DNA from 3 places in the Marinomonas algicola genome. Region 1 is predicted to be linked to each of the others. Evidence: predicted binding sites of a transcription regulator. Region 1 holds the regulator's gene; each other region holds the start of a gene.
What was found. The regulator sigma-54, encoded in region 1, starts transcription at its own class of promoters, with help from an activator protein. The targets are predictions, from matches to a motif close to TGGCACNNNNNTTGCTNT.
Positions count from the first base shown of each region.

Region 2: flgB (flagellar basal body rod protein FlgB) is a predicted target of sigma-54. The motif match lies at 2,311-2,328, and genes of this name have one in related genera.
Region 3: IEZ33_RS02740 (isoamylase early set domain-containing protein) is a predicted target of sigma-54. The motif match lies at 2,145-2,162, and genes of this name have one in related genera.

Region 1 is NZ_CP061941.1:1,667,220-1,671,695, forward strand. Features, by position in the region: gene mgtE (magnesium transporter) at 1-186, opposite strand, end outside; gene IEZ33_RS07510 (HPr family phosphocarrier protein) at 211-480, opposite strand; gene IEZ33_RS07515 (PTS sugar transporter subunit IIA) at 483-938, opposite strand; gene IEZ33_RS07520 (RNA polymerase factor sigma-54) at 956-2,425, opposite strand; gene lptB (LPS export ABC transporter ATP-binding protein) at 2,500-3,225, opposite strand; gene lptA (lipopolysaccharide transport periplasmic protein LptA) at 3,225-3,740, opposite strand; gene lptC (LPS export ABC transporter periplasmic protein LptC) at 3,715-4,275, opposite strand; gene IEZ33_RS07540 (calcium/sodium antiporter) at 4,310-4,476, opposite strand, start outside.
Region 2 is NZ_CP061941.1:3,452,100-3,456,575, forward strand. Features, by position in the region: gene IEZ33_RS15835 (flagellar hook protein FlgE) at 1-696, opposite strand, end outside; gene IEZ33_RS15840 (flagellar hook assembly protein FlgD) at 709-1,401, opposite strand; gene flgC (flagellar basal body rod protein FlgC) at 1,412-1,861, opposite strand; gene flgB (flagellar basal body rod protein FlgB) at 1,864-2,268, opposite strand; gene IEZ33_RS15855 (CheR family methyltransferase) at 2,494-3,318, opposite strand; gene IEZ33_RS15860 (chemotaxis protein CheV) at 3,378-4,313, opposite strand; gene flgA (flagellar basal body P-ring formation chaperone FlgA) at 4,459-4,476, shown strand, end outside.
Region 3 is NZ_CP061941.1:611,280-615,755, reverse strand. Features, by position in the region: gene olsF (bifunctional ornithine lipid synthase OlsF) at 1-1,656, shown strand, start outside; gene IEZ33_RS02745 (hypothetical protein) at 1,728-1,877, opposite strand; gene IEZ33_RS02740 (isoamylase early set domain-containing protein) at 2,201-2,506, shown strand; gene betB (betaine-aldehyde dehydrogenase) at 2,697-4,154, shown strand; gene betA (choline dehydrogenase) at 4,167-4,476, shown strand, end outside.

The DNA of each region.
Region 1 (4,476 bases):
TTCGTTTTTGCTATCAATTAGGTCCCAAAGAAGTTGTCTCTCTTTAGGGGGGGATGACTCTAATAAGCGAGCGACGTCTTGAGCCGGTAACGCGCCATTTAATAAATAGCGTATTTGGGAAGTGGTGCCAGCCTCAAGTGAGGCTGTTACGGCTTTTAGATGTGTTAGCGTCGCTTGCTCTGACATAATGACTTTTCTTAAATTGAAGGTCTATTCACCCTCACCAAAGCGGTTATTAATAAGCTCAATAATGGCTGTTAATGCAAGCTCTTCATCTTCACCATTTGCTTTGATAGTGATTTCAGTACCTTTACCTGCCGCTAACATCATCATGGCCATAATGCTTTTGCCATCTACGTTACGACCATCCTTTTCAATGGTGATATCACAGCTGAATTTAGATGTGGTTTCCACCAGTTTACCTGCCGCTCGTGCATGCAGTCCTAACTTGTTAATTATAGTAATAGATTGTTCTTGCATGTTTATCCTTGTAGCAGTTTTTCAAATGCTGCAAATAGTGATTCATTAGTTTGCGCTTCTCTTAAAGCGTTTAACCCATTGGGTGACTGTGCTAATTGTGCAATTTGAGCAAGTGTCGAGAGATGGGCGTCGCATTCACTTGGCGGTACAATGAGTGCAAAAATCAAATCTATAGGTTTTCTGTCTATAGAGTCAAAATCAATAGAGCTTTCTAACGACATAACTAATATTGCAGCATGATTAGCCGACTCTAATCGACAATGCGGGATAGCGATGCCTTCCCCGATTCCCGTACTACCAAGTTTTTCTCTGGCTAATAGTCCCGCGTAGATTGCATTTTCGTCACAATGTAATCTGTTTGATACCGCACTTGCTATATTTTCCAGTACTCTTTTTTTGCTGATAATCTTCTGTTTTGCCAGAGTCAATTCTGGTTTTAACATAGTAATAAGTGACATGAGTCTTTTATCCAGTATTAAACTAATCGTTTTCTTTCGTTTGAAGGAGGAATGTTCATTGCTTCTCTGTATTTTGCAACCGTTCTCCTTGCTACATTAATCCCTTGTTCTTCTAGAATGGTGGCTAATTTATTGTCACTTAATGGTTTCTTAGCAGGTTCTTCGGCAACAAGTTTTTTTATCATAGCGCGGATTGCTGTGGAAGAGCATTCTCCGCCTGAAGCCGTATTTACATGGCTTGAGAAAAAATATTTTAATTCGAATATTCCTTTCGGTGTATGCATGTATTTTTGCGTGGTCACGCGGGAAATAGTGGATTCGTGCATGCCCACTTCTTCGGCAACATCATGCAATACCATCGGCTTCATTGCTTCCTCGCCTTGCTCGAAAAAGTCTATCTGTTTTTCAACAATACAGCTAGCCACTTTTAGTAGTGTTTCATTGCGGCTTTGTAAACTCTTTATAAACCACTTGGCTTCTTGAAGTGAGTTTTTTATGTATGTTGCGTCCTCAGTATTCTTCAGAGTATTTGCCATTGTTGAATAGGTTTTGTTGATTTTTACTGGCGGTAGAGCGTCGTTGTTTAACTCAACCTGCCATTCACCATTTTTCTTCTTAACTGAGACATCTGGTATAACATAATCTGTGTCATCTGCATCAATTAAACTGCCTGGCCTTGGGTTGAGCTGCTGTATTAAATGAATAACGTCTTTTAATGTATCTTCTTTTAGTTTCGCGCGTCTACAAAGCTGGGAAAAATCTCGGTTACCTAAGAGGTTTAGATAGTGATCAACTACCGTTTTTGTATTTTTATACAAAGGGTGTGTTGAATAGGCTTCAAGTTGAACCAGCAAGCATTCTCGCAAATCAACGGAACATACCCCCACAGGGTCAAAGCGTTGTAGTCTATGTTGAACAGCAACAACTTCGTCTTCTTCTAAATCTTCAATGGTTCCCTGAAGAGAATCCCATATTTCATGCAGTGAGGCACCTAGGTAACCATCTGGTTGAACGCTTTCAATAAAAGAATAGGCAATTTCAATATCTCTGTCTGACATCGTAGTCAGGTTAAGTTGCCATATTAAGTGATCCTGAATGCTCTCAGAAGCGGAATTGCGACTTTCAAAATCAAAATCCCCTTCGAAACCTTGGGATTCAGACACGGCCGCGGAGCTTTGAAAGGTGTCTTCCCATGAGCTATCAATAGAGAGCTCTTCTGGAATACTATCCGTCCATTCAGATTCAATTGTGGCTTCTTCACTTGGCTGAGTTTCTGGCTCCTCTTGCTTTTTTTGTTCAGATTCGTTTGCCGTTGTCTCAGATGAGCTTTGTTCATCGTCAATTTCTAATAGGGGGTTTGACTCAAGAAATTCATGTATTTCTTGTTGTAAATCTATTGTAGAAAGCTGCAATAAGCGAATAGCTTGTTGTAGCTGCGGGGTCATGGTCAGTTGCTGACCCATTTTCAACTGTAGAGACTGCTTCATAGAGAAACGCTTTTTGTTTGATTATGTTGGAACGAGTTATGCATAGTACTCCCTTTTATTGGGAAATTAAAAGATTAAAGGCGGAAGTTCTCACCTAAATAAACCTTTTTTACTTGTTCATTGTTGATAATGGTCTCAGCATCGCCCGAAGCGATGATATGGCCGTTTCCGACAATGTAAGCTTTGTCGCAAATATCAAGGGTTTCCCTTACATTATGGTCTGTAATAAGAACCCCAATGCCGCTTTCTTGTAATTGCCTAATGATTTGTTTTATATCGCCAACAGAGATAGGGTCAACACCTGCAAAAGGTTCGTCTAATAATATAAATTTAGGGTTGGTTGCTAGGGCTCTGGCTATTTCTGCTCGTCGTCGCTCGCCTCCAGAAAGAGCCATGCCTAAATTCTTTCTAATATGAGTAATATGAAATTCTTCGAGAAGTTTTTCAAGTTCTTCTTTACGCTGTGTGTCTGTTAGGTCTTTTCTGGTTTCTAAAATGGCAAGGATATTGTTCTCAACAGACATTTTTCGAAATATAGACGCTTCCTGCGGAAGGTAGCCAATGCCTTTTTGAGCTCTAGAGTGCATGGCCAATGTCGTTACAGGTTCTCCATCAATATATATTTCACCGTTATCATTTTTAACCATGCCTACTATCATATAAAAACAAGTGGTTTTACCTGCTCCATTAGGACCCAGAAGACCAACGGCTTCACCGGACTCGACAGAAAGAGATACGTCAATTACGACAGGTCTTTTTTTATAGCTTTTCGCTAAGTTTTTAGCTTCCAGTAATGCCATTATTTACCTTCTTGTGTTTGCGGTAATAAAGTCATATTTACTCGACCTGAATCATCCCTTCGAGCTGTGAAGGTGCCTTTATCTATCATGTATTGAATGAAGTCAGCATTGATTTCGTCACCTTTAAGCTTTACGTAGCTTTGTCCACTTAATTCAAGCGTAGCGTCGGTTGTTTGATAACGAATTTTATCTCCATGGCTAATTATATGATTCCCATCTTCATCGATTTGTTGGCTGAATTTTGCAGGTGATCCCGTTGCATCCAGTTGGCGAAACTGGTTGGTGTCTGTTGAGCTTGTAACTTTTAGGTAATCGGCTTGAATGAAAATGGAGCCTTGCTTAACAGTGACATTACCTTCGTAAATCGCTATCCCAGAGCCCTGGTCAAAATAGGCCTTGTCAGCCGCAATGTTTAAGGGGCTTTGCAAGTCATTATCCAACGCGTAACTTAGCGTGCTAGAAGTCAGGATGGCGAGCGCTATCAATCTTTTATTTAGCTGTTTTATATTGACCATTTACTTCTCCGCTAAATGCAACAGTTTCGTCATTTATATTTACGCCAATATCAGTGGCTTGGGTTTTGCCTGATTCAGACAATAATGAGGCATTACCAGTAGCAAAAATTTCTTGCTTGGTTTCGCTGTAAAGTATTTTATCCGCGCTTAAATGAACGGTGTTACCAGATTTGCTGGTGTGAACTATCTCACTACGGCCGTATAAATTAATCTCTTTTGTGGAGTCGTTAATCAGTCCTGAATCGCTTTTTGCGACCCAACTGCCACCTTGTTGTGATTCTGACATATTTGGCTGTTGAAGATAAGACTCATTTGCTTCGTTGTAGTGCTTGAGTTCTTTGGCGCTTAATGTTTCGACCTTGTTACCACTTATGTCAAATGCCACTATTTTAAAATCCGTAATAAAATAGTCTGGTGCACTATCAAGTGCTTCGGCTTCAATTAAAGATTGTTTTGGGGTCAGACCCATATAAAATGCCAAGAAGAATAGCAATAGTCCACCTAATAACAGTGGTAAGAGTTGCCATTTTTTCATTTTGTTACCTTGTTTTTCAATTGATTCACGTTACTTAGATAGTGCTCGATTGATAAAGGGTGAATAAATACACTAGGTAGCCAATTATTAGAGGAGCACCAACCCATTTTGGGATTGCCGTTCGTTTTTTAGAATTAAAAAATACGATTAACAAACAAAATAGCATCGTCAAACCAAGAACCCATACGTAATCACGGTAAA
Region 2 (4,476 bases), 1.8 Mb from region 1:
ACCCGCATCATCAACAGGAGACCCATCAACGGTTGCATAAACCTGATACGTATTAGGCAGTTCAGATTTAGCATAAAAGTAAGTAACGATGTGATTTTGAGGAGGCACCTGCCCATCCGCCACCGTCTGTGTTTGAGTATAATTAAAGGTCTCAGGATCCGTTGGATCAAAAATAGCGTCTATGTAAGCAGGAACGTCTTCAGACTCCGAATCTAAGTTAGCCTGAATTGAAATGGCCGTTGTAGCTTGCGGCGCAATACGCTCAGTGGGCACAATTAGATTTTCAAGATTACCACCAATGATACCTTCAACGGCATTATAGCCTTGAACATTTGCGCCATCGTTCGTTACCAGATAACCTTCTTCATCTAATTTGAAGTCACCCGCTCGCGTAAACGCCTGAGTCCCCCCCACATCCAAAACAAAGAAGCCAGTTCCATCAACCGCTAAATCAAGGTTGCTCCCTGTATCAGAAATATTACCAGGAGCAAACTGCTGGGCCACATTATTCACACTGACACCAGAACCGATAGCATTACTACTACCTGCACCCAAGACGCTCGTATTATAAAGATCTCCGAACTCAACACGAGAGCGTTTAAAGCCAGTCGTATCGGAGTTTGCTATATTATTACCTGTAACACTCAAAAAATCCGCAGAAGCTTTGATGCCTGAAAGTGCTGTATTAAATCCCATAACGCCCTCCGATTAACCTACTATTTCCAATTCACCAGACAATTTTAATTTACCATGACCAGCAACATTAAGTTCGGTACCATTAGCACCATTAATTGTGACACCCTGAATCTTCGAAGGAAGCAAGGTAGATAACTCAACCACGTCACCCTCAAAGGTTTGTGAGGACGCAGAAAACTGATAATTGCCAGGTGGCAAAGGATTGCCATCTTTATCCATGCCATCCCATTTAAACTCATTCGACGATAAATCAAACTCATCAATGACACGGCCATTCGCATCAGAAACCGTCAGACGTGTCGATTTCGCATCCTCTGGAATACTGACCCTCACATCAATAAGGCCATTCTCAGAAAGCTCAGCCGACTTCTGCGAAACGAACACAGACTTTCCAACCAAGGTCGTCGCTCCCAAAGCTTGACTTGATGTTATTGAGGCCGCCATGTTTTCTAACCGTGAAGAAATTGTCCCAAGTTGCTCTACTTGATTAAACTGAGACATTTGCGCCACCATGTCATTGGTATCTTGCGGCGCCGTTGGGTCTTGATTTTTAAGCTGCTCAATATAGAGCGTCATAAAGACATCTTGATCCCCAATGCTCGCCTTTTCAACAGCCGTTTGAGAATCAATACCTGCAGACGCCTTAGCCTTATCAGTGCCATACTGGGCAATCAAACTGTTTAAACCATTATTTACTTCAGCCATACATCACCCCTTAAGATTGACCAAGCGTCAAGACTTTCTGCATCATACTTTTAGCAGAGTTCATGATCTCAACGTTTGTTTGAAAAGAGCGAGAAGCAGACATCATATCGGCCATTTCCTCTACAGGGTTTACGTTTGGATAAAACACAAAACCGCTTTCATTTGCCATAGGGTGATCAGGCTCATACCTTGGTTCTAAAGGCGCATCAGACTCAATAATCCCCTTAACTTGAACGCCGATGCCAGCTCCCATGCCATTATCGTTAACATTATTCCAACCATGCGCTTGCATCGATTGATCAAACATTTCAGCAAAAACAGGTTTGCGAGCGCGATAGGTTTGATCGGCAGAGCTTGAGACACTGTCAACATTCGCAATATTACTGGCAACCGTATTTAAACGAACACTTTGAGCGCTCATTGCCGAGCCAGCGATGGCAAAAATATTATTTAAAGACATACTTATTGCCCTCCTGATAGAGCTTTCTTCATACCACTAATCTTCCTATCCAAAAACAGGAAACTGGTATCAAACTGCAGTGAGTTTTGTGCAAACTCAGCCTGCTCTCTTTGCATATCAACCGTATTACCATCAATAGATGGTTGACTTGGCGTGCGATACAGTAATTCATCAGAATCAACAGCGGAAAAACCTGACGACTTTGAAAAATGCTTATCACTTGTCGCCGTCATAGATAATTGATTTCGAGTCGCGTCTTGCATCATAGACTCAAAGCTAATATCACGAGCTTTAAAGTTTGGCGTATCCGCATTAGCTATGTTATTTGCCAGAACGGCTGAACGAGCACTACGGTACAACAATGTTTTATCATGCCCAGCCAACGCGCCTTCAAATGTAATAGCCATATCGATAACCTTATTTATAACTTAATTCAATCTACTATTGATTAAGCAAAATGAATGCCAGAAAATAAAAACCATATATTTCAACAGGTTAGTTTTATTCTATTTTAAAAACGGCAAAAAGCGGCAACAGAGAGGCAGTAGGAAAAAGAAATGAAGCAGAAGATAAAAAACGGACAGAAACAGACAATTTAAGGGCTCAACACGTCACAAGAGAGCCCTTTTTGATCACTTAACTCGGTAGACAATACCAGGATGGCACTGAACAATTTCAAACAAAGATGAGAGCCCACTCAACGCCTCGGAACCACCTAAGAACAGATAACCACCAGGGTTAAGTGCTTTGTGCATTCTAGTGAGAATATCAAGTTTTAACTCGGCGGAAAAATAAATCAGTACATTACGACAAAATATCACATCAAACTTACCCAAACCCGCATAAGAATCGATTAAATTCAAATAACGAAAGTCCACTCTACTCTTTATAGGGGATTTGATTCTCCAAGAGCCACTGTCTAATTTATCAAAGTATCGCTTTTGCATACTTTCGTTTAGACCGCGAACAATGGCCAGACTGTCGTACTCAGCCTGTTTTGCGTGCTGTAAAATATTAGTACAAATATCTGTCGCAATAATTTTTTCGCCCGCTCTAAGCTTTCCAGGATTCATTGACTTGTATTCATCAATAACCATACTGATCGAATAAGCTTCTTGACCCGTTGAAGCCGCCGCTGACCAAATTCTAATTGGTCTATCCGACAACTCAGGTAATATTAATTTTTTCAGGATATCGAAGGGATGGGAATCTCGAAACCATAACGTTTCATTAGTCGTCATAGCATTAATAACTTCTTCTTTCAATTTGCTATTTCTTTCCAATAATGAAACCAGGTCTTCTAATTTAGCAATGCCTTCTCTTTCAATTAATTTTCCAAGCCTACTAGCAACCAAATATTGCTTATTGTCACTCAACATAATACCGCATACTTTTTCCAAGTATTGCCTAAACTTTATGTATCCCTGTGGCGTTATTACACTTGTACTACTTAACATTCTCACTCCCAAAAAGCATAAAACCAAACATAAATGCTATATGTTGACATACCTTTAAATTACTCATCTTCACCTTGAGCTTGGACAGTTTCAATTGCTAAACGAGCCAATTCATCAGGTTGGAATTTTGCCAAAAACCCATCTGCACCCACTTTTTTAACCATGGCCTCATTAAATACTCCACTCAGTGACGTATGTAATAGAATAAACAAATCACTTAATCGACTGTCGTTTCGTATTTGAGTGGTTAACGTATAACCATCCATTTCAGGCATTTCTATATCAGAAATCACCATAGAGAATTCTGTCGTAACATCACCGCCATCATCGGCAATATTTTGAAGGTATTCTAATGCTTCACGTCCATCGCATAAAACAGTGGTCGCAAAACCAACGTCTTCCATACAACGCTTAATCTGTTTACGGGCCACACTAGAGTCATCAACAATCAAAATATGATGCTGCTTAGCATTTTCTGTCACAGAATCCGTAACAATGCCAACAGAAATATCTTGTTTAGTGGGTGCGACTTCAGAAAGAATCTGCTCTACATCAATAATCTCAACCATATGCTTGTCGACTTGGCAGACAGCCGTCAGATAATTATCATGCAGTAAGCCTTTTGGTGGTGGCTGAATATCACTCCAGTTCATATTAACGATACGCTCAACACCTTTCACCAAGAAACCTTGAATCCGACGATTGTATTCAGTAATGATGACAAAACACTGACTGATGTTTTCAATAGGCCTATCACCTGTGGCCAAACCCAAATCCAATATAGGTATTGTTCCTCCACGAATGTGAGCGACCCCACGAACAACAGGGCTACTATGAGGCATTGTTGTTAGCTTTGGGCATTGCAGAACTTCTTTCACTTTAAAAACGTTAATGCCGTAAATTTGTTTTCCATTCAAGCGAAATAACAACAACTCCAGACGGTTCTCACCAACAAGTTGGGTACGCTGGTTAACTGTATCGAGAACTCCGGCCATAACTTTATCTCCTATGAACCTTAATGTGTCGCCAAGGCGAACCTCTAAAAGAATATGTAAATATCATCCAATCATAGAGTGATATTTGCTATTTTACTAATATCTTATGCAAACTTAGAGTCAAAACTGTGAGATATTTACCAATATGATCAAAAAAAAATCG
Region 3 (4,476 bases), 1.1 Mb from region 1:
TTGAAGCATTTATTTCACGAGCAAGAAGTAAATAACTTTTTAGATCAAAACAAAGATTGTTTAGGCTTCGAGTTTATCGATCGCGTGTTAAATCACTTTAACTTTAACTATCAAGCCAGTCAGATAGATCGTCGAAATATTCCGGCAACCGGTCGCGTTATTATTATCGCCAATCACCCTTTGGGAGCACTTGACGGCTTAGCGTTATTACGGCTTGTCGGTGAAGTCAGAAATGATGTAAAAATCATAGCTAATGACATGTTGATGCATTTTGACGCCTTAAAAAATTTGATCTTGCCTGTCGATAATCTTTCAAGGAAAAGCAGCAGTAAACAGCTCAAAAACATTATTGACTGTCTGCGAAAAGAGCAAGCCGTCATTATTTTCCCCGCTGGAGAAGTTTCCCGCCTCTCACCCAGTGGCATTAAAGATCAAAAATGGAGTGCAAGTTACCTAAAATTGGCTCAAAAAACCAATAGCCCCCTACTCCCTGTTTATATTAACGGCCGTAACTCTCTGCTCTTTTACACTAGCTCTATTATTTACCGCCCTTTATCGACTATTCAGCTTGCCCATGAAATGTTTAAACAGCAGAATCGCCATGTGCCAATTCAAATAGGCCAACAAATTCCGATTCAAGAATTAGCCAAATTACCTCTGAGTAATAAAGAAAAAAATAAACTCGTCAAGCGCCACCTTTACCGTATTGCAAAGGGTAAAAAGCCACTGCTACAAACGGAAACCACCATTTCCCACCCACAAGACAGCAAGCGAATAAAAGCGGAATTAAGTCATTCCGAGTTTCTTGGTAGCACCAAAGACGGGAAACACATTTATTTATTCGACTATCTCGACCAATCTTCGACGATCAAGGAAATTGGTCGGTTAAGAGAGATTTCGTTTCGCACGGTAGGAGAAGGCACAGGACAAAGCGCTGACCTCGATAAGTTTGATCAATACTATCGACATTTGGTTCTTTGGGATGAAGAGCAACTTGAAATTGTTGGCGCGTACCGTATCGGAGAAATTAATAAATACATTAAAAGTGGCAGTACCCACGCTATTTATACCGAAGATCTATTCCAACTGTCACCCGACATGATTCCTTATTTAGAACAAGGGGTTGAATTAGGACGCAGTTTTGTCCAGCCGAAATATTGGGGGAAGAGAAGTCTAGATTATCTTTGGTACGGTATAGGAGCATATTTAAACCGCCACCCTGAAGTAAGATATTTATTTGGACCAGTGAGCCTAAGTAATAACTATCCCCAGTTAGCAAAAGATTTACTGGTTTACTTCTATTCAGTGCACTTTCCAGATACAGATTCATTAGCGTCGTCTTTTTCCCCTTATCAAATATCTTTAGATAATAAGAACTACGTTACCTCTCTCATCAAGGGAAAAGCCTACGACGAAGACTTTAAAACACTGAAAGAACAGCTGAATCATTTAAACGTTTCGGTACCCACTTTATACAAACAGTACAGTGAATTATGCGACAATAATGGCGTTCGATTTTTAGACTTTGGCGTTGATGCTGACTTTGGTTTTTGTATCGATGGTCTTGTACTTGTTGATCTAAGCCAAGTTAAAGACGCCAAAAATAAACGTTATCGAGGGATCAACCCCTTAGAGGACAGTGCGGATCTAACCTAACGATAGATTGCACATCATCCAGTTTAAAGAGTAATGATGTGCAATCAAACATGCGATTATTCTGTTTAAGCTCACTTATTATTGTCGCTATTCTCTTTACTCATTTCTTGCTTATCATTTCGGCGCTTTTTTTTACTCAAATGTTTATAAACCAGATAACCAATCAATTTCAATACAAATAAAACACCTAAAGACCAAAGCGCGATGCTAGTTGGGTTCATTGCGATTCTCCTGTTTTCATTCATATGACAATTGAGTGTAGCACTTCGTGTGGTACAACGAGATGACTTACAACACTTAAACAGCAAATGAGCCTCCATAAATCGGATGTTACAGTTAAGCTAACTTGCACCGCCTATGGGCAAGCAACAGAAAACGGTACTTTTTTTGAACAGCATAAAAACAAAAAAACGCTCAATTTTATATTTTAGCCTGATTGTCACATTAAACTTGTACTCTAGGACAGATTAACAACACGACCTAAGACATGGCCTAAGTCTTGCTAAAATGTAGGTTTAGTAAGCTAAAGAATGTGGAGATCAACATGATTGAGAAAAAGTATCTTAAAAGTAAGCCCATCTGCAAAGTCAAATTTTCACTCGCTAAAAATGAAACCGAGTCAGCGAAAACAGTCTCCGTTGTTGGTGATTTTAATAACTGGGATGCATCGGCCAATCCTTTAAAAAAACAAAAGACCGGTAATTTTGCCTCAACAATCGATTTAAAAATCAATGAAGACTACCAATTTCGCTATGTTCTTGATGGCGAAGTATGGATAAATGATGAAAATGCAGACCGCTATGTGCCTGCAAATATAGGAAAAGAGCAAAATGGTTTATTATCAATTTAAACCTTCACATCATTAATATCTTTTTTTAAGCACGTTAACCTTTGATTTAGCGTGCTTTTTTATTGTTTATTTTATTCAAAAATATAACGACCAATTAATTTTCTGTTCATTTGCTGACCTAATTGAAAAAAAACGGTACAATTGTTTTTATTAAATGCACGTTTAATAAAAACCATTTCAAGATGAGGTTATCAGCATGCAACAACAATATATTAATGGTCGTTACCACGCTTCAACTACAAATGAACACTTTGATACGATCAATCCAGCGACAGGCGAAATAATTGATACTATTGAACTGGCAGGCGCTCATGAAGTAAATGCCGCCGTTGCCGCCGCTCAAGAAGGCCAAAAAGTATGGGCGGCTATGAGTGCTGTTGAACGTAGCCGAATTTTATTCAAAGCAGCGCAACTACTAAGAGAACACAATGAAGAGCTGGCTCGATTAGAAGTATTGGATACTGGCAAACCATTACAAGAAGCCATTTGCGTCGATATAGAAAGTGGCGCCGACGTTATTGAGTATTACGCAGGGCTTGCTAATAAAATACAAGGTGAATACCAAGACCTAGGCGATGGCAACTTTTATTATACGCGCAAAGAGCCTCTTGGCGTTTGTGCCGGGATAGGTGCGTGGAATTACCCGATTCAAATTGCTTGCTGGAAGTCAGGCCCTGCATTAGCCGCAGGTAATGCCATGATTTTTAAACCCTCCGAGGAAACGCCGTTAACCGCCTTAAAACTGGCCGAGATTTATACTCAAGCTGGACTACCGGACGGTGTATTTAATGTCGTACAAGGTGATGCTCGTACCGGTCAACTGATCACCAACCACCCTGACATTGCTAAAGTCTCTTTCACCGGTGAGTGTGGAACGGGCAAAAAAGTTATGACGGCTTCAGCACAGTCGTTAAAACAAGTAACGATGGAATTAGGGGGTAAATCACCACTAATTATCTTCCCTGACATGCCTATCGATCAAGCCGTTTCTGGCGCCATGCTAGCGAATTTCTATACTCAAGGTGAAGTCTGTACCAATGGAACACGCGTATTCGTTCATGCCGACATCCTAGAGGCATTTAATGCGGAACTCAAAACTCGCACAGAAGCCATGGTAGTGGGTGATCCTTTGAATATAGAAACCCAAGTCGGTGCGCTTATTTCAAAAGCACATATGGAAAAAGTGCTAGGGTATGTAGAAGCCGCGAAAGAAGCGGGTGCGACCTTGCTGTGCGGTGGTTACCAAGCCACAGAAAATGGTTTGGATAAAGGGGCGTTTGTTGTGCCTACTGTTTTTACTGATTGCACAGACGATATGCCGCAAGTGCGCGAAGAAATTTTCGGTCCAGTGATGTCTGTTTTAAGCTTTACCGATGAAGCAGAGGTGATTAAAAGAGCCAATGACACTGAGTTTGGACTAGCGGCTGGCGTATTTACCAAAGACATTAGCCGCGCTCATAGAGTAATAGGTCAAATGCAAGCCGGTATTTGTTGGATCAATAACTGGGGGGCATCACCCGCTGAAATGCCTGTAGGCGGCTATAAAGAATCTGGTATAGGTCGTGAAAACGGCATCGAAACTTTATACCACTACACTCAAAACAAAAGTGTGTTTGTCTCTTTAGATGACATCCCGAACCCTTACTAATAGGAACCTTCAATGTCTAAAGAAACCTTTGATTTCATTATTGTTGGTGCTGGATCGGCTGGTTGCGTACTGGCGGATCGTTTAACCGAAAGTGGGCAGCATAAAGTCCTACTACTTGAGATGGGTGGCAGTGATAAAAGCATTTTTATTCAAATGCCAACGGCCCTTTCTTACCCAATGAACACGGAGAAATATGCCTGGCAGTTTCATACGGATAAAGAGCCAGGAGTGGATGATCGTGAAATGCATTGTCCTCGTGGCAAAGTATTGGGGGGGTCCTCTTCTATTAATGGCATGGTGTATGTCCGTGGTCATGCAGAAG